DNA from 4 places in the Ruegeria sp. CF1 genome. Region 1 is predicted to be linked to each of the others. Evidence: riboswitches for the same ligand, from Rfam matches in the RefSeq annotation. Region 1 holds a riboswitch; each other region holds the start of a gene.
What was found. A riboswitch is a leader RNA that binds a small molecule or an ion and turns the genes downstream of it on or off. The one in region 1 is predicted to bind cobalamin.

Region 1 (5,707 bases):
TCTTCAGTTCGGGCACCGGACCCCACAAGGCGCTGGAGTCCGGAGACCAGATCATCGGCCCGTTGATCACCCGTTTGACCCCTGCGGTGGCGGCAACTGGCACACGTTCGGTAGCGCGGATCACGTTTTCCATGATCCGATCCAAATCGTCGGGGAACAGGTCATGGGCAAAGTCCAGCGGCGTGCCGTCCTCGGCCCAGAACTTCATGTCCTTCTCATAGGCCCCGATCAGCAATCCGTTGCCTTCCTGACGGAAATAGTACTCGCCATCCCGGTCTGCAATTGACGGAAGGCGACGGCCCAGATTGGCAACTTCTTCGATGGATTCAGTCACGAAGTACTGGTGCTCGGTCGGTTGCAACGGCAGAGTCAGCCCCGCCAGCGCCGCAACTTCGCGGCCCCAAAGACCAGCGGCATTCACCATCCATTGCGTGTGAATATCGCCCTTTGCGGTACGCACGATCCAAGACCCGTCGGGTTGCTGATCCGTACCTAGCACCGGACAGAACCGTTCTATGGTTGCTCCCATGGCGCGGGCACCGGCAGCATAGGCGTGGGGCACGCCCGAGGGATCCACATTGCCGCCATCGGGTTCATACATGATGCAGCGGATATCGTCGAACTGCGCCAGCGGGTGCAGTTCCTTGGCCTGCTCGCGACTGACCTCGTGGAAGTTCAAACCATAAAATTTAGCCTTGGCTTCCTGCAGGCGCAGCTGATGCTCGCGTTCTTCGGTTTGCGCTAAATAGAGCGAGCCGGGCTGGAACACGCCGCAGCTCTGACCGGTTTCCTGTTCCAGCTCTTTATATAGATTCATCGTATAGTGCTGGATGCGGGTGATATTGTTGTTGTCATGCAGCCCATGAATGTTGGCCGCCGCGTGCCAGGTCGAGCCGCTGGTCAGTTCGTCCCGCTCTAGCAGGACCACATCGGTCCAACCCAACTTGGCGAGATGATACAGAATTGAACAGCCGGCTAGGCCACCGCCGATTACAACCGCTTGTGCATGCGTTTTCATGTGCTTCCCCTCTCAAATGCCTCAGGCGGCGATGGTTTTCATTGCACCCAGAAACTGGGCCACTTCGGCGACGCTGTTGTAGTGGCACATCGAAACACGCACGCAGCTGTCCATGCCAAGCGGTGTCAAGATGTTGCCCGAGTAGTGATCGGCCTTGCGCAAATGCGTACGGATGCCTTGTTCGTTCAGTTGCTTGACCACATCGACCGACGGCACGCCCTCGACCTGCAGTGACACCAGCCCCTCGCGTGCAGGGTTATCGACACCGCCCAGAATGGTCACCTTCTCCATCTCGGCCAGCCCAGGCAGGTTGCCGGTTCCGCGGATCATCGCATCAGTCAGCGCTTTTTCCTGCTCATGGATCGCCTCTCCGGCAGCGACGAATTTTGCGCGCCGGTCGGTGGCGTCGCTGACCTGTGCGCCCAGCCATTCGAAATAGCTGATTACGTCAGACATTGTAGCGTAAGAGCCGGTATCACGCGTCCCCATTTCCCAATTGTCGGCGGGGCCGTCGATCAAGCTGTTATGTGGCAGCTTGGTCAGCCGGTCAGAAATCCAGGCCACCCCGTAACCATGGCGCGAGAACACCTTGTAAGGCGAGATCACATAGCCATCGACATCATAGGCGGTTAGGTCGATCCGGCCATGCGCGGCGTGCTGGATACCGTCGATTATGATGAAGCAATTGGGCGCAACGGCGCGGATCTCGGCAGCCACAGCCGCTACATCCACGCCCATACCGGTCACCGGCGAGGTGTGCACGATAGTCGCAACCTTTGTGTCCGGCGTTACCTGCGCCGCATAAGCATCTGCTGTGACGGTGCCTGTGGCGTCGTCATGGACCACCAGAACATGATCTTGCCCGGCCACCCCGGCCCAACGCGCGCAAGCGCTTCGGGTCGCGGGATGTTCCAGCGTTGTGCCAAGTACCCGACCGGTGGCGGTGCCCAGACAGGCGTTCATGATCAATCGAAACAGCAGCTCGGTCCCGCTTTCGCCGACAAAGAACTGGCCACCGGGGGCGTTCATGAACACGGCCATATCTTCTTTGGCCTTGTTGATTACCCGCACCAGTTCGTGACTTCCCGGGTTGTCGCGGCCCTGATTGTCAGGGATCGCAGCATAAGCCTGCGAGGTGCCCACAACCGAATTCAGCGTCAGCGCCCCACCCGCGTTTTCAAAGAAAATACGCGGTCCCTGCTGCGGGCAGTGGTCAACCTGCGCAAATCGGGCACGGATTTGTTCAAGCAATTCTGGAGTGATCTTGGTCATCGGGAACCATTCCTGCGAAAATGTCATTCTGGCAAGATATATGCGCCCTTTTGCAAAACTACTCACAAAAAAACTTGGGGCATTGTGGGTGGAAATTGAGACCATCGAGCCAAGAGAGCTCAGCCACAAGAACAATATGGTTCGCGAATTTCAATTTCGTCGGCCCGATCACACCCTCACGCATGCCTTCGCTCGGTTGCGAAACCGCTAGTCAGGCCGACGGTTTGTAACCTGAGCGTGGTTCTAGAGACATCGCTTTGCAAAAGAAGTTTGAACTAATGCAGAACGGCCTGGATCCTACGAAGCTACTTATTGCAACTGTCTTGGACACCAATCGCAGTGGCCATGCAGTTTTAGTTTATCGCTCGAGTGAAGGCGATTTGATTCTGGACAATGTCACCAACAGGATCAAATCTTGGAAGGAAACGAGGTATCTTTTCCTACGAATACAGGACCCAAATCACCCTGATCGTTGGGTACAGGTTTCTAGCGGCTAAAGACAATGTGGCGCGCCCTAGAGACGCGCCACAATAAAATTTTGGTCCTGCGACTACTGGTTGTTTCGCGGCAACCCAAGTTTAGGACACTGCTTCAAACTTTGGTCAAGCTTTCGCAGCGTTGTACAAACGCGGAGTCACCAGACCTGTACTGTTCAAACCGCGCATTGCCTTGGCTGCCGCAAGCACTGCCAGATCAGCAATCGGCTCAATGACGATTACCAGCATATAAGCGCCGCCAAAGGACAGAACCGACGCCATGGTTTCTGCGCCGAAACCCTGGCCGTAGAAGGCCCAGAACCCAACCCATGCGACTACTCCTCCCTGATACGTCGCACTTAGGGCAAGAGCTTGGCCATATTTGAGGTCAACATATGCTGTGCCGGGTGCGATGATGCGGCTGGCCAGTGCCTGTAGCGCAAATAGCGGCACCAGCAGAGTGGTCAGGTTGATGAAGTACTGCGGAAGATCGAACGGGGCAAAAAACACACCCTGAATCAGGAGACCAGCTGCCAATCCAAAAGCCGCGGGTGCAGCACCGAGAAGCAGAAACAGCGTCGACCCCAGGATGAAGTGGACTTCAGAGACACCAACCGGGAAATGCGGCAGGACTTCGAAGAAAAGGAAAACCCCAACGGTGGCGAGCACCGAGCGCATAACAAAAGATGCAGGTCCATTCGCACGCAATGTGGAAAACGTTTCTTTCGCTGCGTAAGTAGCCGCACCTGCGGCGGTAACATAGGAAAGCGCGATTTTGGCACCATTCACGATGCCCGGTTCGATATGCATGTTCTTTCTCCCTACCGCCTCACCCGGCGGCTTGTCAGGTTGAATCGACCGTAAGGCCGACAGGTTCAGTCTGGGCATAGCCCGGCGCTTTACGGCAGGTCTCCTGACTCGCGGGTGCTCGCTCCGCCAACCTTCCCGGTTCCATTACGAACCAGTGGTGTCTTGGCATCGCTCTCCGCTCACAGTTGCGGGGGCAGTTACGGAATTGGCGCCATTGAAAACACCGAACCGTATTCCCTTTTAATCCTTTTGGCTTCCGCCATCAGGAACCGAAAACAATTCACCGCTACAATGGCGGCTTCGCCTGTGTCAATTGTCTTTGCGACCTATTCCAATGTAAACTCGACCGAAGCAGGATTCACGCAACCGGTCACTTGATCGACAGGGTAAACCAAGCGTTACCTGAAACCTCTTGAAGCTCTAGCTGCTAGAGGCTTTAAGATTCGGATTAATTCGCGATAGTGCGATCCAAATACGTTAAACTTGTGAACCAGGACGAGACCTATGCTTACAAGGCGCCATTTCATTCAATCCACCACAGCGCTGTTCTCGGCGTCTGCGGCCAGTCCATTGATCGCCAAAACCTGGCCAACCGCATCGCAGAAGACCTATTGGGACAGTCAGGTCACGCCAATTGGTTACGATCCAATGACCTCAAATCCGTGGGGTGTTCATGACCGTTTTTTACCAAGACGCGTCGCGGCAAATGATGGTTTGGTTCCAGGTGACATCCATGTGGATGCCGTCGCGCGCTATCTCTATCATATCGAAGAAGGCGGGACCGCAATGCGCTATGGCGTAGCGATCGCGCGCGGGAACCTTTACGAGCCCGGCACCTATGTTATCCGCCGAAAGGTCGAATGGCCACACTGGACACCAACCGCTTCAATGATCGAGCGCAACCCCGAATACGCGGAATTCCGGAATGGCATGGAGCCCGGGCCGAATAATGCTCTCGGCTCTCGTGCCCTTTATCTATACGTTGGAGACCGAGACACATATCTCAGAATTCACGGCACGCCTGAGCCAAGAAGCATCGGCGGTCGCGCAAGTTCTGGATGTGTGCGAATGATCATGGCTCATATCAATGACCTCTACCCAAACGTGAAAACCGGCTCGACCGCTTTCCTATACTCTGCCGAAGATAGCGTCACAGCCCGCTCATGAATATTGGGCAGCGTACAAGGACGTCGCTGCCCTCATTTCGATCAGGCGTCGCGCGCAATGCAGATCGGAGCGCCATTCGTCGCGCGCAATGGTACCAATGTCGTCTCGACGGGTCCGCTGTGCTCATACCAAAAGCAATTATCTTCTGGCAAAAGGCGTGCCGTGGTCAAATCCTGCGCCGGCCCTGCCAGCGCTACGACCGAATCTGGCACGTTGCCTGGTTCAAGTGCCTTGCTTTTGGCTCCGGTGAACTGGGCTGAGCAACCAGCCGTAATCGAGACTAACGTGATGGTAATTGCGATCCGTTTCTGCATTGATCTGTTCCAAATTTTTTGCGTCATCTGCAATTAGATTGCATCCACACGGCCGGCCCGCAAGACGAAATGAACTAACAATATCGCAGGCAAAGAACCCGGATGAAAAAAATATAAAAGGTATTGAAGCTCTAGTTACTGTAGGAACTATTTACAAAGGACCATAGAGATTCTTGAGGTCCAATCATGTCATCCGATACCCATAGCCACGACCATGGCCACGAAAACAAACATGGTCACCACGCATGCGGTAGTGGCGGGTGTGGCGACATCGCCCCCGCCGGTCCAATTCCTGAAGGTGGTAGAAGCTTTCAGGTCTCTGGCCTTGATTGCGCCGAAGAGGTGGCGATCCTGAACCGTGTCGTCGGCCCGAAAGCAGGTGGTGAAGAGCATCTCGCATTTGATGTGATCAACGGTCGGATGACGCTTCTTGAAAGTGCTTCCAAGTTATCTGACGAAGATGTCATGCTGCTGGTTGCGAGTACTGGTATGACCGCCAAACCATGGGATGACGGAAATGCCGCCCAGGACCAGGCGGCGCATATTGCACGTCAGCGGCGGTTCACCACTCTTAGCGGAGGGTTTTGGGCAGCAGGTTTTGGCTGGCACATTTTCGAAACCGGCATGGGCGGTGCGCTCGGGCTGTTCTC
Region 2 (5,707 bases), on a different contig from region 1:
TATTGGCGATGTGGGCGATGTAGTCCTCAAGCACAAGCTTGATCAGCAATGCGATCAAGGTGCAGCGTGTAGTCTGGAACACACGCTCTTTATCCCAGCCTGATATGCCGCGCTTTTCGCGCCACAACAGATCGGCAAAGGTGTTATGGGCGCGCAACATCAGTGTATTGATCGTGATATAGCCTATCGTACCATTGCCATTATCGAGCCCGGTTGCATGAAAATCGAGCAGTAGCTGGTCGATTGCGTGATCGCTGAGACCCGGATGCGCCCGTTTCACCGCATTCCACAGCTTGCAGGGATCGTGCAACGGCTTTCCGCAATTCTCGCCAGTGGCGAGACTGCCATCAAAAGGGGGTGCTAGCTTAACACCACCGGATTGGTTTTTTTGAAACAGCTTCGGAGCCCACATCTCGCCCTGTGTATCCAGACGAAAGGCCAGCCGGTGGGTTAGTTCATTGGTATCGGGATCGCGTTCGCGCAGCATGTCGGTCTGAAAATCGTTCAGCCCGTAGATTTGGCACAGATCGACTTCGTGGTTCGAATCCGTCTGATCAACCGGTCCTTTCGCCCCAAAGGTGCGAAGGAAACTGTCGGTAAACCATTGTGCGGCCGAGATAAACAATAGTGTCGATCCTTGCGGGCACATCAAGGTAAGCGGGCTGCCATCCACTTGTGTCCGTCGGTGAAAGAGATCAGCAACTTCGCTTTCCGACGGCAGGACGGGTGAGAGGTCTTCTGGCGTTGTATGCCGACCGATCCAGCGATGGGAAAACACGCCGGGCCATGTCGTGTAGTCTGCGCCCATCGTATAGGGCCGCGGTCGGTGGATCTTCGCGGCGTTTGCAAGCCTGATCGCGGCCAAATAACTCGTAACGGGTGGGGAGATCTTGAATCCGAGTTTGATCAGATCATCAACGTCCAGCATCAATACATCTCCGTTTGGTCATCGATTCGGGAACCGGGCGCGGGCCAGGCTCAGATAGGTTCTGAGCCGGATCGCATTAATCGGTCCTAAAGGTTCGTGATCTGCCGTGACACGCCAGGGCGAGAAGCTCATCGCGTCGCCATTCTGCGGATCAAATTCTGCACCTTTGGGAATCGTGATATCCGCCACGGGCGTGACGGTATGATGGTACGGATCAAGAGGTGCATCTGGTTGCGGATCGCATGCCCACCGGATGCGATTGTCTAGCACATCGAATTCGTCGGCCGGGCGCGGGGGCTCAATCACACACAGCTCGAAGTGATTATCTCCATCGGCCACGTCTTGCCGCAAACACTGCCCGATCCCATCTGGGTCGTCTACCGGATGTGCCGGAATTTTTGGTTTAGCGCTGCGGGCCAGGTATCGGACTGTTAGATCGGGGCCCAGCCGATACGGTGTTGTCGACCAGAAATGGACCTCAAAAGGCGAGTGCATATAGTTCGAGGCAAAATCACTCGCGACGCGAAACTGACGCTTGCCTTCACGAGTGAGGAAGGCGCGAAATCCTGCGCGCAGCCCTTTGGTGATCAACCTAAGGCTCCATTTTCGTCGCCCTTTGATCGCGTGCTGGACCGCTTGTAATGTGGCGACAAGCCTGCCCAATCGCTCATATTCATCGGGGACGTAGCTGGGAAACACATCCTGATCGACCAATACGAAATCGAACTCGTCGCTGAGTTGTGTGGTCCCCAGATGCGCAAGTGCCTCGGCGTCGATCAGCTTGGGGCCTGGCACGTCAAAAAGCTTGATCGCCATCCCGTGGGCATCCGATTTCCGGTCATCCAGATGCGCGCCGTTGGAAAAGCGAAGTGCGGCTGAATAGGCTGCGGGCTGTTCAAACAGGCCGTGACGGAACTGTTCTGGTAGATCGTTTCTGACGGTGAATATTGCAGCCACGCACCCGTGACTGCGCCCATGCTGAGCCCTTAAGCGATGGCCTTTCCACCGTGCAACGGCCTCGAGATTGTGGTCAATGACATCATCAACAATATCCGGCGGCAATGCGTTTTGCGAAACATGTGTCAAAGAACCGTCTCCTTGGATAAACCCAGGCAATGATCAAACAGGGGTAAGGTGCTGACAAAGCTAAACCTCTAAATTTGTTCAGCTTACCTCAGATTGTCTAATTTCCAAACACACCAACTATGGACAGCCGTGGCCAGACAAATTCGGCGCGCAGCCCAAGCTATTCGGTTGGTGCTTCGGACACGTGGTTGGCGGAGCTCGATCCTCGACCAGAGTTGGGTGCCTTCGACTTTATCATTGACGTGTCCGGTGTTCTCGGGCACTCAATCGATTGATGGTTCCCGGTGGTGTTGCCGCGGGATGAAAAGGGAATACGGTGAGGCTTGCCAAAAGGTGCCAATTCCGTAACTGCCCCCGCAACTGTAAGCGGTGAGCAAGGCCAAACAGCCACTGGTCCACAGGATCGGGAAGGTTGGCCGAGCGCGGACCCGCAAGTCAGGAGACCTGCCATCAGATGTTTAACCAACCCGGGGCGGGGCGTCCTGGAAGGAGGCTTTGATGGCGCGTCAATCGCGTGTTTACATTGTCGGCAGCTTCCGCGTGCGCTTGGAAACAAGTGGAGTGGACCATGCCAGATACGCCTGATCATTTCATTCTAGTCTGCGAAAGCTGCACTGAAGGGCTGCGCCTTGATGAAATTTGCGATGCGTTGACTGGGAAATTACCTCGCGGCTTTGCGATCCGCGCGTCATCTTGCATGGCAGGCTGCGATAGTCCCAGAACGGTTGGGTTCCAGGCCGTAGGAAAGGCGCAATACCTTTTTGGTGGCATTCAGACCGCGGATGAGGTGCAGGCGCTGGCTGAGTTTGCAGCGCAGTATCGTGAAAGCCCGGATGGCTGGACAAATGCCACTGATCGCCCGCAGGCGTTGTTCAATAAAACCCTCTCGCGCATGCCGCGGATCGAACAGGGGGCATCGCAATGACGTTGCCACCCTTTCTGATTGCCGAAAACCTTGAGTATTATGCCCTTAACGGAGATGTCCTGTTGCAGGGCGTCTCGTTCGAGTTGGACGAGGGTTCCATTCTAGCCATCGCCGGCCCGAACGGGGCGGGGAAAACGACGCTTCTCAATCTGTTGTGCGGCGCTGAGCCGCTGGCACTTGGCGATGTTCGGATCAAAGGACGCAGTCTGAAACAGCTCTCCGCCAAAGAGCGTGCGCGCATGATTGCAGTGGTAGGTCAGCAGGAACTGCCCGATGGACGCTTGGCGTTGCGCGATTATGTTGCGCTGGGGCAAATACCCATCCGTGCGGACCGCTCTGCCGAAGGCCACGCGCAAGAGCTGGACCGGATTTTAGACCTGACCGGTCTCGCCAATCTCGCGGACAAGCGCATGGCCCAACTGTCCGGAGGCGAACGTCAGCGTGCCCATATCGCGCGTGCTTTGGCGCAGAACCCTTCGTTGCTGTTTCTGGACGAACCGACCAACCATCTGGATCCTGATGCAAAAGGGCGGATGCTGTCTTTGGTCGCCGAGCTTGGGATCACCGTGGTCATGATCGTACACGATCTGGTCATGATCCCCGAATTCGCCACACACGTGGCGCTGATGAAATCGACCCGCATGATCGAGTTTGGGTCGGTGGACAAGGTGCTGACACCCGAAAGAGTCCGCGAAACTTTTGGCGTTGATTTCCTCTGCTTTCTCCACGAAGGCCGCGTGATCCCGGCGCTTGATATTCGAAGAACCACAGTCTCAACTTAGTCGAAGGAACACACTGAGATGAAATACATCTGGCCCGTGGCGTTGGCCACCGCCATGGCAAGCGGTGCTGCTGCGCAAGAAGTCACCGTAGACAACTGCGGCGAACCGCTGGTTTTTGATACCGCGCCCGAGCGCCTGGTTGTGCATGACATGAACATGACCGATATGGCCTTTGCATTGGGTCTGCAGGACAAGATCGTCGGCCTGACCGGCATCACCGGCTGGTACAAGACCAGCCCTGATTTTGATGCCCTGCGCGGCGACATCCCCGAGCTTGCGCCGAAATATCCGACCGTCGAAAACCTGGTGGCGGTTGAACCCGACCTGTTCTTTGCAGGTTGGTACTATGGCATGAAGCCGGGTGGTGATGTGACCCCAGATACATTGGAACCGTTCGGAATCAAGACCTTGGTTCTAACGGAAAGCTGTGTCCATCTGGACAAGGATCGCCCCGAAGCCAGCATGGATCTTCTGTTTGGCGATGTGTTGCGCTTGGGCAAGGTGATGCAAGTCGAAGACAAGGCCGAGGCTCTGGTCTCGGGCTGGAAAGAGCAGCTGGCAGCGATCGAAGCCAAGACTGCTGAACTGCCCAAGCCCCGCGTCTTTCTTCTGGATGGTCCTGCAGATGCTCCGTTTACCGCCGGTAAATTCGCGATTCCCGATGCGATGATCACAGCCGCCGGTGGTGAAAACGTCACTCATGACATGGACACGAGCTGGGGCCGCACCTCGTGGGAAGCCGTTGCCGCATCGAACCCGGAATTACTGGTTTTGTTGGATTATCAGACCGGCAATGGCGCCGAGGACACCTTCAAGTTCCTGCAGGAACATCCCGTCATGTCGCAGACTGATGCCGTCAAGAACGAACGCTGGATCGGATTGCGCTACGAAGAGCTAACGCCGGGACCGGCAAATATCGAAGCGATCTCGAAGATGGCGCGCGCGATGCATCCGGGTCAGAGCTGATATGGGCCGATTGGGCCTGACGTTGTTGCTGGGGGCGGTCGTTCTGACCGCCCTTTTGCTGATTTCCACGATCTACGGCACAACCTCGATTCCTTTGTCCGACACCTTCACCGCGATATTGCGCGGTACGGGGTTGCAGGACGGAGAGATGTCGCCGCTGCATAGGATCGTATTCGACCTGCGATTGCCCCGCGCGTTGTTTGCAGCCGTGATCGGTGCCGGGCTGGGCATCGTTGGCGTGGTGCTGCAAACGACCACACGTAATGACCTTGCCGATCCATTTCTGTTCGGCCTGTCCTCGGGCGCGGCAGCGGGGGCGGTGTTTGTAATTACCGTGACCGGAGATATTCTGGGTTTCTGGACTCTGCCTCTGGCTGCCTTTTGCGGCGGTCTTGTGGCGTCGGGCATCGTGCTGGCGCTGGTTCATGGGCTTCGCACCAGCGCACCGGAGAAGCTGATCCTTGCGGGTCTGGCTGTGTCGTTTTTGTTTTCGGCCATCACCAACTATCTGATCTTCGCCGGTGATAGCCGCGCCGCCCATTCTGTCATCTTCTGGATGCTGGGGGGGCTGGGCCTGGCCCGTTGGGAGACGTTCCCGCTGGTGTGCATCGGTCTGCTGCTGATCCTGAGCTATTCGCTTTATCGCAGCCGCTGGTTGGATGCGCTGCTGACCGGGGATTTGACTGCCGCTACTCTGGGTGTGCCGGTTCGGGGTCTGCGGTTCAGCATGTTTTTCACCGCAGCTTTGGCAACGGCCGTGTTTGTTTCCGTAGCCGGTGTGATTGGTTTTGTCGGTCTGATGGTGCCGCATATTGCACGCGGGATCGCAGGTCCCCTGCACAAAAACCTTCTACCTACCGCCGCTATGGTTGGTGCTGCCTTGTTGACCGGCTCTGACATTCTCAGCAGGCTTCTGCTGGCTCCGCAGGAATTGCCGGTGGGGATCGTCACAACTTCAATCGGATCGGTGTTTGTGTTCTTGCTTTTATTCAGGACAGCGAGAAATCAACGGTAAGGCCC
Region 3 (5,707 bases), on a different contig from region 1:
CCACGACGCAGTGCCGTGAAATGGAACGCGCCGTTTGTGAAAGCAGGGTCGTCTTCGGGAGTGCCCCAAACCTTATTGAGATCGGCGCGGAGTGTTTCCGGCAGCGCCGCCAGCGCCGCCTGATAATCCTCTAGCGGCCATGAAATCCGTGCATCAAGAAGAGTTTCAGCAATTGGCTCGGCAGGCGCGGTGTCATACCCTTCGCCTTGCAGATCGAGCAACATTGCCTCAGCCGAGGCCAGCGCATCCAGACCCACTGCATGTGCCATCTGCCAGTCTTTGCCGGGATAGGTCGATAGTACCAGCGCCGGAACCTGCTCCGCTTTGGGTTTGTCGTGAAGGTTCAGCCAGCCGGAGATGCGGTTGATGATGGCTTCGATCCGTTCGGGTTCAGCCCGATGAGCGAAACGAGAATATTCGAGATGCGGATCGCGTTTGCCCGGCTCTTTGAAGGATACGATGCCCGCGTTGATCCGCCCGTCCACTTCCGGAAGGACCACATGCATCGCGAGGTCGGCAGGTGAAAGGCCACGCACTGCGTCAGCCCACGCTTTGCGGCGTGAGGTGGCCAGCGCGACCTGAAAGACCGGCACCTCTGCCACATCCAGAGGTGAGGTGCCTGATGCGCCCTTGCCTGAGAATGAGGTGGCGTTGACGATCGCCGAAGGCTTCAGCGCCACAATAGTCTCGCGCAGCCAATCGGCGGCATTTGGTGCTTTGAGCGACGGGGCAAACAGGCCGACGGCCTCAAAACCCCGCGCCCGCAAGCTGCGGATCAACGCCGCAATTGGGGCGGTATCTGCCGAGGTCAGGTATGCGCGATAAAAGGTTACGATGATACGTTTCGCATCACCGGGCAGAGCGTTTTCTGCAGGGATCACGCCGTGATCTGGGCACCAGGCACCGCATTCGGGGATGGTCTTGGCGCCCATGACCGGACCTGCATACAACCCCGCAGCCAGTGCCATCTGCGCCAGAGCGGCCTGCGCCGCGACCTCACCGCCGGTGTCGCACAGATGCGCCAGCCGCCGCAGGGTCGAGACAGGCAGGGTAGAGTAATCATCCAGCCGCGTATCCTCGCGACCGTCTGCGGGCAGTACGGCCAGTGCAATCCCTTTGGCCTGCGCCAGCGCCAGAACCTGCTGCAAGCCGTACGCCCAATAGGGCACTCCACCGATCAGACGGATCAGGATGCCCTTTGCGCCCTCCAGTGTCTGCTCGACATATGTGTCGACTGAGAGGGGATGCTTCAGCGCCGTCAGATTGGCCAGCCGCATCGTTGGCATGCGTCCTTCAGGCCCACCTCCACGATGCCATCCCGCCGCGAAAGCGCCAAGGTCACTGTCGGAAAAGGACAGCACCACCAGGTCCGCCGGGCTCTGACCCAGATCGGTCGGGGTCTCGGTTTCTTCGAGCCCATGGCTTTCGCGGAAGACGACGTGCATAAGTCTTACTCGGCAGCCTCGGTTACACCCACGAGGATATCGCGGATCTCGGCCTCTTTGATATCGTCATGCTCGGCAATGACCACAAGGCGCGAGCGACGGTCTTCGCCGGGCTCCCACGGGCGGTCATATTGGTGACGCACGCGCGCACCGACGGCCTGAACCAGTAGGCGCATGGGCTTGCCTTGAACGGCGGCATAGCCTTTGACGCGCAGGATATTCAACTCGTTGGCCAATCGTTCAATCTTGGCGACCAGATCAATCGGATCGGTTTGCTCGGGCAGTTCAACGATGATGCTTTCGAAATCGTCATGCTCGTGATCGTGATGGCCGTCGTGATGGCTGGGACGCGCGTCCATGTCATCCTCGGCCGCGGCTTCTAGACCCAGCACGACGCGGACGTCCACGGCACCCTCGGCCACTTCGACCACGGGCATGGGGCGGGGCGCTTCGGCGGCGATGATCTCTTTCGCTTTCGCAACGCCTTCCGGGCCAGCCAGATCGGGCTTGGTCAGCAGAATGATGTCGGCGCAGGAAATCTGATCCTCGAACACCTCGGACAAGGGAGTTTCATGATCAATCGAGTCATCTGCCATGCGTTGCGCATCCACCGCCTCGACATTCGGAGCGAACCGACCAGCGGCCACGGCCTCGGCATCGGCCAGAGCAATCACGCCATCGACGGTGATTTTCGAGCGGATATCGGGCCAGTCGAACGCCTTCAGCAGCGGTTTTGGCAGGGCAAGACCGGAGGTTTCGATCAGGATGTGATCGGGGCGCGGCTCTAGTGCCATCAGGGCTTCAATGGTCGGGATGAAATCATCGGCCACGGTGCAGCAGATGCAACCATTGGCCAGTTCCATGATGTTTTCCGCCGGGCAATCAGGAATGGCGCAGGACTTCAGGATATCGCCATCGACGCCGACATCGCCGAATTCGTTGACGACCACCGCCAGACGCTTGCCCTGCGGGTTCTGCATCAGATGGCGCACCAGTGTGGTTTTGCCCGAGCCCAAAAAGCCGGTGATCACAGTGACGGGGAGTTTCTCGAGATTGCTCATTTCAGGGCTCCAATCGGGGGAATGCGGGCCGCACAGTTTTTGCGGAAATGTTCGGGACGTTCGCGCCATTTGACCAAACCGTCCTCGGTGGCGAGGTATTTGGCTGCGCCTTCGACGATGGTTTCAACATGGTCGATCTCGTTCAGATGCTCATACACGAAAGTCCAGCGATCCGGTCCTCCGCGTAGCACGATCGAGCAGCCTTCATCGCAATTCGACAGGCATTCCACAGCTTTCAAGGTAATGCCTTCGGGCAGGCCCGCCTGTTCAAGCGCCTTGTGCAGCAACGTGCCGGGGCGCTGGGCGTCATCCTCGACAGGCAGCCCGCGACGGCAGGTAGTGCAAACCAGCAGTTCGACCGGTGCGGTCTCGGTCATGTCTCTCATCCCCCCAAATCCTCTTCGTGGGGGACGGGGTTTCATGCGGGCCGATCACAGCCCCACACCGGAACACCCCGTCCGGTTTCATCTTCGGGCGTTGGCAGGTCTCCCGGCTTGCGGATTTCAGAGGAGGCCTCTGTCGGATGTCCCGCCTTCCCGGCCATACTGCCAGTGGCTTTGGGCACCCTCTCCGGTCACGGTCGCGGGGGCGGCTGCGTTTGACGGCAAAAACCGCTGACGCATTCCCTTTTCATCTGCTCTCGCAGACACCAACGAAAGGGACATGCGGCAGGGCAGGGTTGCTTGTCAAGCGAGTCGCGCCGATCCGTGAAAAAGCGGATAAAAAGCGACCTGTCGGGGTCGCTGGGCGGCATGATACTTCTGCAACGACGTGCTGGCATGGCAGCAAGATGCGAACAGGAGGATACCGCGCATGAAAGTAGGGTTTGTCGGGCTGGGGAATGTAGGGGGCAAGCTATCTGGATCGCTGCTACGAAACGGTATCGATCTGACGGTTCATGACCTGAACCCGGATCTGGTGACCGAATTCGTCGCCAAGGGTGCCAAAGCCGCCAAATGTCCGGCGCAGCTGATGCGCGATTGCGATGCTGTTATAACCTGTTTGCCTTCTCCTGCGGCCTCGGACGCGGTGATGCAGGAAATGTTGCCAGAGGTCGGCCCTGGCAAAATCTGGATGGAAATGTCGACCACCGACGAAGCCGAAGTCAAACGCCTTGGCGCAATGGTCATCGAACGAGGCGGCGCAGCGGTGGATTGCCCGGTTTCGGGCGGATGTCACCGGGCAGCGACGGGTAATATCTCGATCTTCGCAGGCTGTGATCGTGAGACTTTTGAACGTATCCTGCCATTCCTGACCACCATGGGGCGGCGCATTTTGCACACGGGCGATCTGGGCTCGGCCTCTGTTTTGAAGGTGTTGACCAATTATCTGGCGACCGCCAACCTGATCACCTGCGCCGAGGCACTGGTGACAGCCAAGGCCGCCGGCATGGACCTTGGAACCACCTATGAGGCGATCAAGATATCGTCAGGCACATCCTTCGTGCACGAGACCGAAAGTCAGGTCATCCTGAACGGCTCGCGCGATATTTCCTTCACCATGGACCTGGTGAAAAAAGATATCGGTCTGTTTCAGGAGGTCGCCGACCGTGCCGGAGTTCCCCTTGAGATAAACCCATTGATGATCAAGATTTTCGAAGATGGCATCGCGCGATATGGTGAGCGTGAACTGTCCCCGAACATCATCAGGCGGCTAGAGGACGCGACCGGACTGGAGATCCAGGCGCCAGGGTTCCCAACCGAGATGCTGGACGACGAGCCAGAAGAACCGGGTTATGAGGTGATCCCACAGAATCGGTAGATCAAATAATCGGCAAGCGTTGCGGCTGTCTGGCGGCCTGGTTGGACAAAATTCTGGGGCTATTCTAAACAGGTCAACAAGAGTCCGACACCGGCACAGGCAAGAGAACAACTTATGACGAATGAGACCTTTCTCATCGTAACAACGATGAAAAACGAAGGGCCTTTCATGATCGATTGGGTGGCCTACAACCACGCAATCGGCTTTGATGACATTCTGATTTATACCAATGATTGCGCTGATGGTACCGATGCCATGGGCGAACGGTTGCAAGCGCTTGGCTGGGCTCACCACCAACGAAACAGGCTGGGTCCGCGCGCTGCGCCGCAGGTTCGTGCATTTTCGCTTGCGCGGAATCACCCAAGCTATCTGTCATCGGATTGGATTCTCAGTTTGGATGTGGACGAGTATATCAATATCCGTTTGCCCAATAGTGATATAAGAAGCCTCGTTGAGGCCAGCGGCGTGGCGGACGCGATCTCGATCTGCTGGCGCATGTTCGGAAACGCGGGTCAGAACGATTTCGTTGATCGACCTGTACCTGAGACTTTCTTTCTGGCCGCCACCGAAGACGGCTATCCGCATCACCGGACCAAAGGGTTCAAAACGCTGTTCCGCAACAACGGAAAATTCAGCCGTTTTCGCGCCCATCGTCCCAGGATTAATCCAGAAGATGCACCGAACCCTGACGCGCCATACGAAGGCGTGTTGTGGCGGGATTCGGGCGGGAACCTGTACCCAGCAGACCAAGTGAAATGGAAAGCATGGCGTGGTTTCAGCCATGAATTCGCGCGCATTCATCATTATGCTGTGCGCAGCACTGATAGCTTTTTGGTCAAGCGCGACCGTGGGCGCACCAATCATGTGGGGCAGGATCAAGGGCTCAAGTACTGGCTCATGATGAACCACAATGATGTTGAGGATCGCTCAATTCTGGAACACATGCCGGCTATGCACGACATCAAATCTGAGATGATGGCAGATCCGCAATTGGCAGACCTCCATCACCAAGCATGTGAGTGGCACAGATCGAAAGCCGAAGAATTGAGAGCCAGACCGGACTGGGTTGATCTGGTTGAAGCGTTGCAAAATTCCTCTACCGGAGAAGACGTCTATGGGTGAAGCTGTATCTGCTGAGGATCGCCGCAAGAAGCAAGCTGAGCAGCGCGAGCGGAAGGATTCCCTGCGGCGCGAAATGCTCAAGGCCATGCCGCATGGACGGCTGAGCGTTGAAATTGGCGTTTGGAAGGGCGAGTTTTCGCGGATTCTGCTGGAAGAGCTGCAGCCCTCGAAATTGTGCCTCATCGATCCCTGGCAAGTACAGCAAGATCCGGATGGCGGTGCTTCGCTTGCCGGAGCGCGCACGCAAAAGGATATGGATCGGATCTACGATGCAGTAACGGGTAAATACAGTACCGAGATCGCCAAGGGGCAAGTTTC
Region 4 (5,707 bases), on a different contig from region 1:
CGTTTTCGACCTCGACTAGCAGCTTCACGTCCCGGTTGGCTCGGATCAGTTCAACCACATGTTCAAATGTAGGATAACGTGCCAGCGCTGCCTGCACATCCTGGGCCAGCGCGGCCGTTGGCCCGCCCGCGCTGCCGCCAATCCCCGATGCGGCATAGGCCGGTCGGGCCACAGCCTGTGGCGCGGAAGGAGCATGTCCGGGCGCACCGATTCCCTTGCCGGGGCCACCATTGGGCGGCGGAGGCGTATCTTGCAGACGCTTGATCAGCTCCTCCGGGCTAGGCAAGTCGGCCACATGGGTCAGGCGGATCACGGCCATTTCCGCAGCCATCATTGCGTTGGGTGCGGCGGAAACTTCCTCGAGCGCTTTCAGCAGCATTTGCCACATGCGTGTAAGGACTCGCATGGGCAGAGCCTCGGCCATTTGTTGACCTCGGGCGCGTTCGTCGGGGGAAACGGTGGGATCTTCGGCGGCATCCGGGGTGATCTTGACCACCGAAACCCAATGCGTGATTTCAGCCAGATCGCGTAAGACGGCGAGTGGATCAGCCCCTTCGGCATATTGCCCGCTCAGCTCGGTCAACGCGCCTGCAGCATCGCCGCGCAGGATCATATCCATCAGATCCAGCACCCGGCCCCGATCGGCCAGCCCCAGCATCGCGCGCACCTGATCCGCGCTGGTTTCACCGGCCCCGTGCGAGATCGCTTGATCCAGCAGTGAGGTCGCATCCCGCGCCGATCCCTCGGCGGCCCGGGTGATCAACGACAACGCATCCTCGGCAATCTGTGCCCCCTCGGCACCTGCAATTTTGCGCAGCAGTCCGATCATATCCTCCGGCTCGATCCGGCGCAGATCAAAGCGCTGGCAACGGGACAGGACGGTCACCGGGACCTTGCGAATCTCGGTGGTGGCAAAGATGAACTTCACGTGTTCGGGGGGTTCTTCCAGCGTCTTGAGCAGCGCGTTGAAAGCGCTGGTCGACAGCATGTGAACCTCGTCGATGATATAGATCTTGTAGCGCGCGGACGCAGCGCGATAGCGGACGCTGTCGATGATCTCGCGGATGTCATTGACACCGGTGCGGCTGGCGGCGTCCATCTCCATCACATCGACATGGCGGCCCTCCATGATGGCTACGCAGTGTTCACATTGACCGCAGGGTTCGGTGGTAGGGCCGCCGCTGCCATCGGGACCGATGCAGTTCATACCCTTGGCTATGATCCGAGCGGTCGTCGTCTTGCCGGTACCGCGGATGCCGGTCATGATGAAGGCCTGCGCGATCCGGTCCGCCTCGAAGGCGTTTTTCAGAGTGCGCACCATGGCATCCTGACCGACTAGATCGGCAAAGGTTTCGGGGCGGTATTTGCGGGCAAGAACCTGGTAGGCGGGGCTGGGCGTCTCGGTCATGTCTGCTCTGTCGGATTCGCGTTACGCCGCAGCGTAGAGGCCCCCGCCGCCCGCGTCCACAGCCGGCCGGGACGATTTTCATTTTGGAATGCGTGGGTATGCGGCTAAAATCCACTCTATTCTATTTACTGGACCAGTATGTTGTTGGGTGAAGTTTGTTTGGGGGGAGATTATGTCGCAACTGGTGGTTTATGCGTTGCAGGTTGGCGGAGGCACCTTGGCCTTGTCATCGATGCCCGGGCGCGGAGGCACTTATACCGAAGACCTCGATCTTATCGCAGACTGGAAGCCGGGACTTGTGATCTCGATGACGACTGAGGTCGAGATGATTCAGGATGGTGCGCGGAATTTTGGCGCTGATATTCAGGGGCGTGCCAGCAGATGGGTGCATTTGCCGATCGAAGATTTTGGCACGCCACCCAAAGAGATTTTGGACCGCTGGCCCCGCGTTGGCGCGACTGCCCGTCAGGCGTTGTCAGGTGGTGGCCGTGTGCTAGTGCATTGCCGTGGTGGCTGTGGCCGATCCGGGATGGTGGTTCTGCGTCTGATGGTTGAATGCGGTGAACGGCCTGAGGCGGCATTGAAGCGATTGCGTACGGTGCGTCCTTGCGCAGTCGAGACAAATGCCCAGATGCTTTGGGCCGTTGAACCGGCCCGTGTTCAAGCCGTTTGACGGCTTAGACACCAACATGTGGCGAGATTTCGCCACCGTTGTGCTGCACCAGAAGCGAAGCCTCAAGCATGGCGCAAGGAGGATTCCTTAGCAGGTCTGCGGGTAGGCTGCGGTACTCGGTTCCGAACATCATGTCTGCGTAGTCATCCAGCCGGCCGGTATCGATTTCAGGATCGGTTCCGCAGAATACACGTATCTGGTCGCATTGGGCGCGAAAGCGGGCGGTACATCCCTCTGGGCAGTGCGACAGGTCAATACTGCCTTCAATCTCAAACCCAGATTTTGTGACCGGTTTTGTGGTGGACATGGCCTGCGTCAGAGCCCGCGCCATTTGCGCCAGTGCGGGGCAGGTTGCCCCAGTACGTTGGCACACGGTCGCCGCGAATTCGTGCGTTTTAGTCTTCCAGATCATCAATGCGCCCTCCGCGCGCAGGGCGAGGGCGTGGCACAGGTTGGTCGGTGCAGAGCACGATCAAACCCGTCCCGGACACCCCGCCCGAGTTTCGGTTCTACATCTGATGGCAGGTCTCCTGACTTGCGGGTCATCGCTTTGCCGACCTTCCCAGCCTTCAAGGCCAGTGGTATCTCGGCATTGCTCTCCGCTTACAGTTGCGGGGGCAGTCTCGGACTAGGTTCTTTCCGGTTTTCTCCGTGCAGAACCGCACCGTGTTCCCTTTTCATCCCGGCCCGATTGGGCGCGAGAACCATCGCGACATGGCTATCGGCTGCGCCGTGCCCGAGTCAAGAAGATTGCGTCAGGCAAGTGACGTACGGTCCAGCCACGTCAACCTTGACTTGAGGCGCTTCGGGTGAACTGATCAGTTCAGTCGGTATTGGAGGGCACCATGTTGGACACGCAGCAGGCGGTTGTGACCGAGGATTTTCAGATCCCGTCCGACCCGGCAATGTTGTCGGCGCGGCTTTACCGTCCGGTTGCCGACCCCGAAAAGGTGGTCGTCATAAACGGTGCGACTGGGGTGCCGAGGGATTACTATCAGCACTTCGCCCGATGGCTCGCCGAAGAACAGGGCATGGCCTGCCTGACCTATGACTACCGGGATTTTGGTCACTCTTTGGTGGGTTCGCAAAAGCGGTCAAATGTCACCATGGCCGATTGGGCGTTGATCGACATTCCAGCCGCCCGGGCCGAGATGCGCCGACGGTTTCCACAGGCCAAGCTATGGAGCATCGGTCATTCCTTGGGCGGAATGTTTGGCCCGATCCAACCCGATATCGATCAGATCGACAGGATGATCTGTGTCTGTTCGGGTCTGGTAACGCTGGCGGATCACCCTTGGCCTTATCGCGCTTTGGCGGCGTTGTTCTGGTATGGTCACGCGCCGCTGGTGGTCAAGGCGCTTGGCTACCTGCCCGGACGGTTGGTCGGGTTTGGATCGGACCTGCCTGCCCAAGTCTATTGGCAATGGCGCAAATGGTGCACCGCCCCCAAAAGCTATGTGCCAGAGATCGGCACGACACTGCCCGCCGCCCGCTGGAAAGACTTGGGCAAACGTGTCGATCTGTTTACCTTCGCAGATGATGAAATGGTGCCGCCGGATGCTGTCTGGCGTCTTGCCGATCTCTATGGACCCAAAGCCGGGCGCCATCTGCTTGCACCAAGCGAATTAGGAGTGTCCAAGATCGGCCATATCGGTGCATTCGCAAGACGGAATGCGGCAGTCTGGCCTAGACTGATCGCCTGATAGCGCTGGGCACCGGTAGGTCGGTGCCCAGCTTCGTTATAGCCCTTTACGGGATTTTTTCTCGTGCATCACGCTGCGCACCATCTTGCCGAACGCCTTGTCGCGGGCGCGGGCCTGCGCCACCGAAGCGGAATTGTGTTGGTCTTCGCGCCGCAGCTTGCGCCAGCGGTCCAGCCGCGCGGGATCAAGCGTACCAGCGTCGATTGCCGCCTGCACCGCACATCCGGGCTCGGTCTCGTGCTGACAATCCGAGAAGCGGCAATTCAGGCTGAGGTCTGAGATGTCCGAGAACACCTCATCCAACCCCTCTTGCGCATCTAGCAGACGTAACGCGCGCATGCCGGGCGTATCGATCAGCCAGCCGCCATTGCGCATGCGATGCAAGGCGCGTGAGGTTGTTGTGTGCCTGCCGCGCGCATCGTCTTCGCGAATACCTGCGGTGGCCTGATCCTGCCCCGTCATCCCGTTGGCGAGCGTCGTTTTCCCAACGCCGGATGATCCAAGCAAGGCGCTGGTTTGTCCTTTCGGACACCACGACAGAACTTGTTCGAGATCGCCGTGATCCAGCGCGTTGACCGCAAGTACCGTCAGAAACGGGGCGAGCGATTGGGCTTGATCTACATAAAGGCTCGGATCATCGCACATGTCCGATTTGGTCAGAACGACCACCGGATAGCAGCCTGCCTGATGTGCCAGCGCAAGATACCGCTCCAATCGTGGCATATTGAAATCGGCGTTGCAGGAACTAACGATGAACAGCACATCAACATTTGCAGCAATCAGCTGCGCCGCTGCCCCTGTACCTGCGGCCCGGCGCTGCAGCAGGCTGCGCCGGTCCAGCACTCGGCGTATGCGTTTGTTTTCATCCGCCAGAACCCAATCCCCAACGGCATATGCGCCGGTTGATTGATCCAGAGATAACAAAGGCGATTCACCTTCAGGGCTCAGCCCGATCAGTCGATCCCGGTGTACGGCCGAGATGCGATACGGTAGAAGTGACGGATCAGCCGCATGCTGAGCCGCGAAATGAGAGGACCATCCGAGGTCCGATAAGGAAAGTAACATTGGTCTGCCTGTGATCAGAAACAGCAATCCCGCCGGATGGCAATCGCGCATCCGCTGGTGATGTGTTCAGGCAGTCAGTTGATCGGAAAGGATCAGAACCGGTCTGCCCGAAGGGAATTTGCTACAATCATAAACGCCCTCCTGCGGCTGATGGGTTCTAAGTGAGAGGTTGGACATCGACCCAAGCGGGGCTCGTTGTGGCTGCTTCCTTCCGGACCTGACCAGGTTGGCGAGGCGCTCGCCCGCGCCAACCTCTCAAAGCCGATATAGGTGCATCCCCTGAAAATGGCAACCCGTCAGAAGGTCAGATGAATACGCATGAAACCATCCGCATCGTCGGGCAGAATGCGTGGATGATACTCAGCAAGCTCTGCAACATGGTGTAGCGCGCGCGGCCCCGTTGTCAGGATCGCGCCCTGCCTTTGGTTTGGTACAAAAGAAAAGGGGCGCGGTGCATGTGCAAGTGGGTCGGCGGGCAGTGTGCCAGCGACGTATTTGCATAGAATATCCTGTATGCTGATCTGAGGCAGGTCAATCATACGGGCTTGTCGCGCAATTGGAAAATGACCACCGCCATTGGCGCGGTAGTTATTGGTGGCGACAAGGAAACTCTGGTCAGGCGCAATCGGCTGCCCATCGAATTCCAGGTTGCGTATGCGGGAAAATGCCGGATCAATCACTCGACCGAGCGTATCGAACCGCGCCGGTTGCGAAAGATCGATCTGGTAGGTGACGCCATGCAGGACATCGAAGTTGAAGCCCGTGCGCTGAGGATCGGCAAGATCGATCGGGGCGTCTGATCCAAGTTGATGGAACAGCCCGGCTGACATCTCAAGCCAGTCCCGAATCTGAGAACCT

Region 2: it holds a riboswitch for cobalamin, as region 1 does, so the genes downstream of both, ACRZ96_RS17760 (DUF1636 domain-containing protein) here and ACRZ96_RS07945 (energy-coupling factor ABC transporter permease) in region 1, are expected to answer to the same signal.
Region 3: it holds a riboswitch for cobalamin, as region 1 does, so the genes downstream of both, ACRZ96_RS07625 (DUF1636 family protein) here and ACRZ96_RS07945 (energy-coupling factor ABC transporter permease) in region 1, are expected to answer to the same signal.
Region 4: it holds a riboswitch for cobalamin, as region 1 does, so the genes downstream of both, ACRZ96_RS15030 (hypothetical protein) here and ACRZ96_RS07945 (energy-coupling factor ABC transporter permease) in region 1, are expected to answer to the same signal.

Annotation. Positions count from the first base shown of each region.
Region 1 covers NZ_JBQFRN010000003.1:37,773-43,479, forward strand. Annotated here, with positions in the region: gene ACRZ96_RS07930 (GcvT family protein) at 1-1,018, opposite strand, end outside; gene ACRZ96_RS07935 (aminotransferase class V-fold PLP-dependent enzyme) at 1,040-2,290, opposite strand; gene ACRZ96_RS07940 (transglutaminase-like cysteine peptidase) at 2,548-2,787, shown strand; gene ACRZ96_RS07945 (energy-coupling factor ABC transporter permease) at 2,893-3,576, opposite strand; cobalamin riboswitch at 3,653-3,865, opposite strand; gene ACRZ96_RS07950 (L,D-transpeptidase) at 4,081-4,743, shown strand; gene ACRZ96_RS07955 (hypothetical protein) at 4,785-5,084, opposite strand; gene ACRZ96_RS07960 (heavy metal translocating P-type ATPase) at 5,244-5,707, shown strand, end outside.
Region 2 covers NZ_JBQFRN010000012.1:40,387-46,093, forward strand. Annotated here, with positions in the region: gene ACRZ96_RS17745 (peroxidase family protein) at 1-928, opposite strand, end outside; gene ACRZ96_RS17750 (catalase family protein) at 947-2,014, opposite strand; gene ACRZ96_RS17755 (hypothetical protein) at 2,134-2,289, shown strand; cobalamin riboswitch at 2,273-2,480, shown strand; gene ACRZ96_RS17760 (DUF1636 domain-containing protein) at 2,583-2,939, shown strand; gene ACRZ96_RS17765 (ABC transporter ATP-binding protein) at 2,936-3,721, shown strand; gene ACRZ96_RS17770 (ABC transporter substrate-binding protein) at 3,740-4,687, shown strand; gene ACRZ96_RS17775 (iron ABC transporter permease) at 4,689-5,702, shown strand.
Region 3 covers NZ_JBQFRN010000002.1:509,621-515,327, forward strand. Annotated here, with positions in the region: gene cobN (cobaltochelatase subunit CobN) at 1-1,445, opposite strand, end outside; gene cobW (cobalamin biosynthesis protein CobW) at 1,451-2,506, opposite strand; gene ACRZ96_RS07625 (DUF1636 family protein) at 2,503-2,883, opposite strand; cobalamin riboswitch at 2,969-3,175, opposite strand; gene ACRZ96_RS07630 (NAD(P)-dependent oxidoreductase) at 3,320-4,267, shown strand; gene ACRZ96_RS07635 (glycosyltransferase family 2 protein) at 4,382-5,389, shown strand; gene ACRZ96_RS07640 (class I SAM-dependent methyltransferase) at 5,382-5,707, shown strand, end outside.
Region 4 covers NZ_JBQFRN010000008.1:137,270-142,976, forward strand. Annotated here, with positions in the region: gene ACRZ96_RS15020 (DNA polymerase III subunit gamma/tau) at 1-1,408, opposite strand, end outside; gene ACRZ96_RS15025 (phosphatase domain-containing protein) at 1,581-2,081, shown strand; gene ACRZ96_RS15030 (hypothetical protein) at 2,086-2,493, opposite strand; cobalamin riboswitch at 2,585-2,804, opposite strand; gene ACRZ96_RS15035 (alpha/beta hydrolase family protein) at 2,927-3,784, shown strand; gene rsgA (ribosome small subunit-dependent GTPase A) at 3,821-4,849, opposite strand; RNA gene ffs (signal recognition particle sRNA small type) at 5,009-5,107, opposite strand; gene ACRZ96_RS15050 (bifunctional 2',3'-cyclic-nucleotide 2'-phosphodiesterase/3'-nucleotidase) at 5,146-5,707, opposite strand, start outside.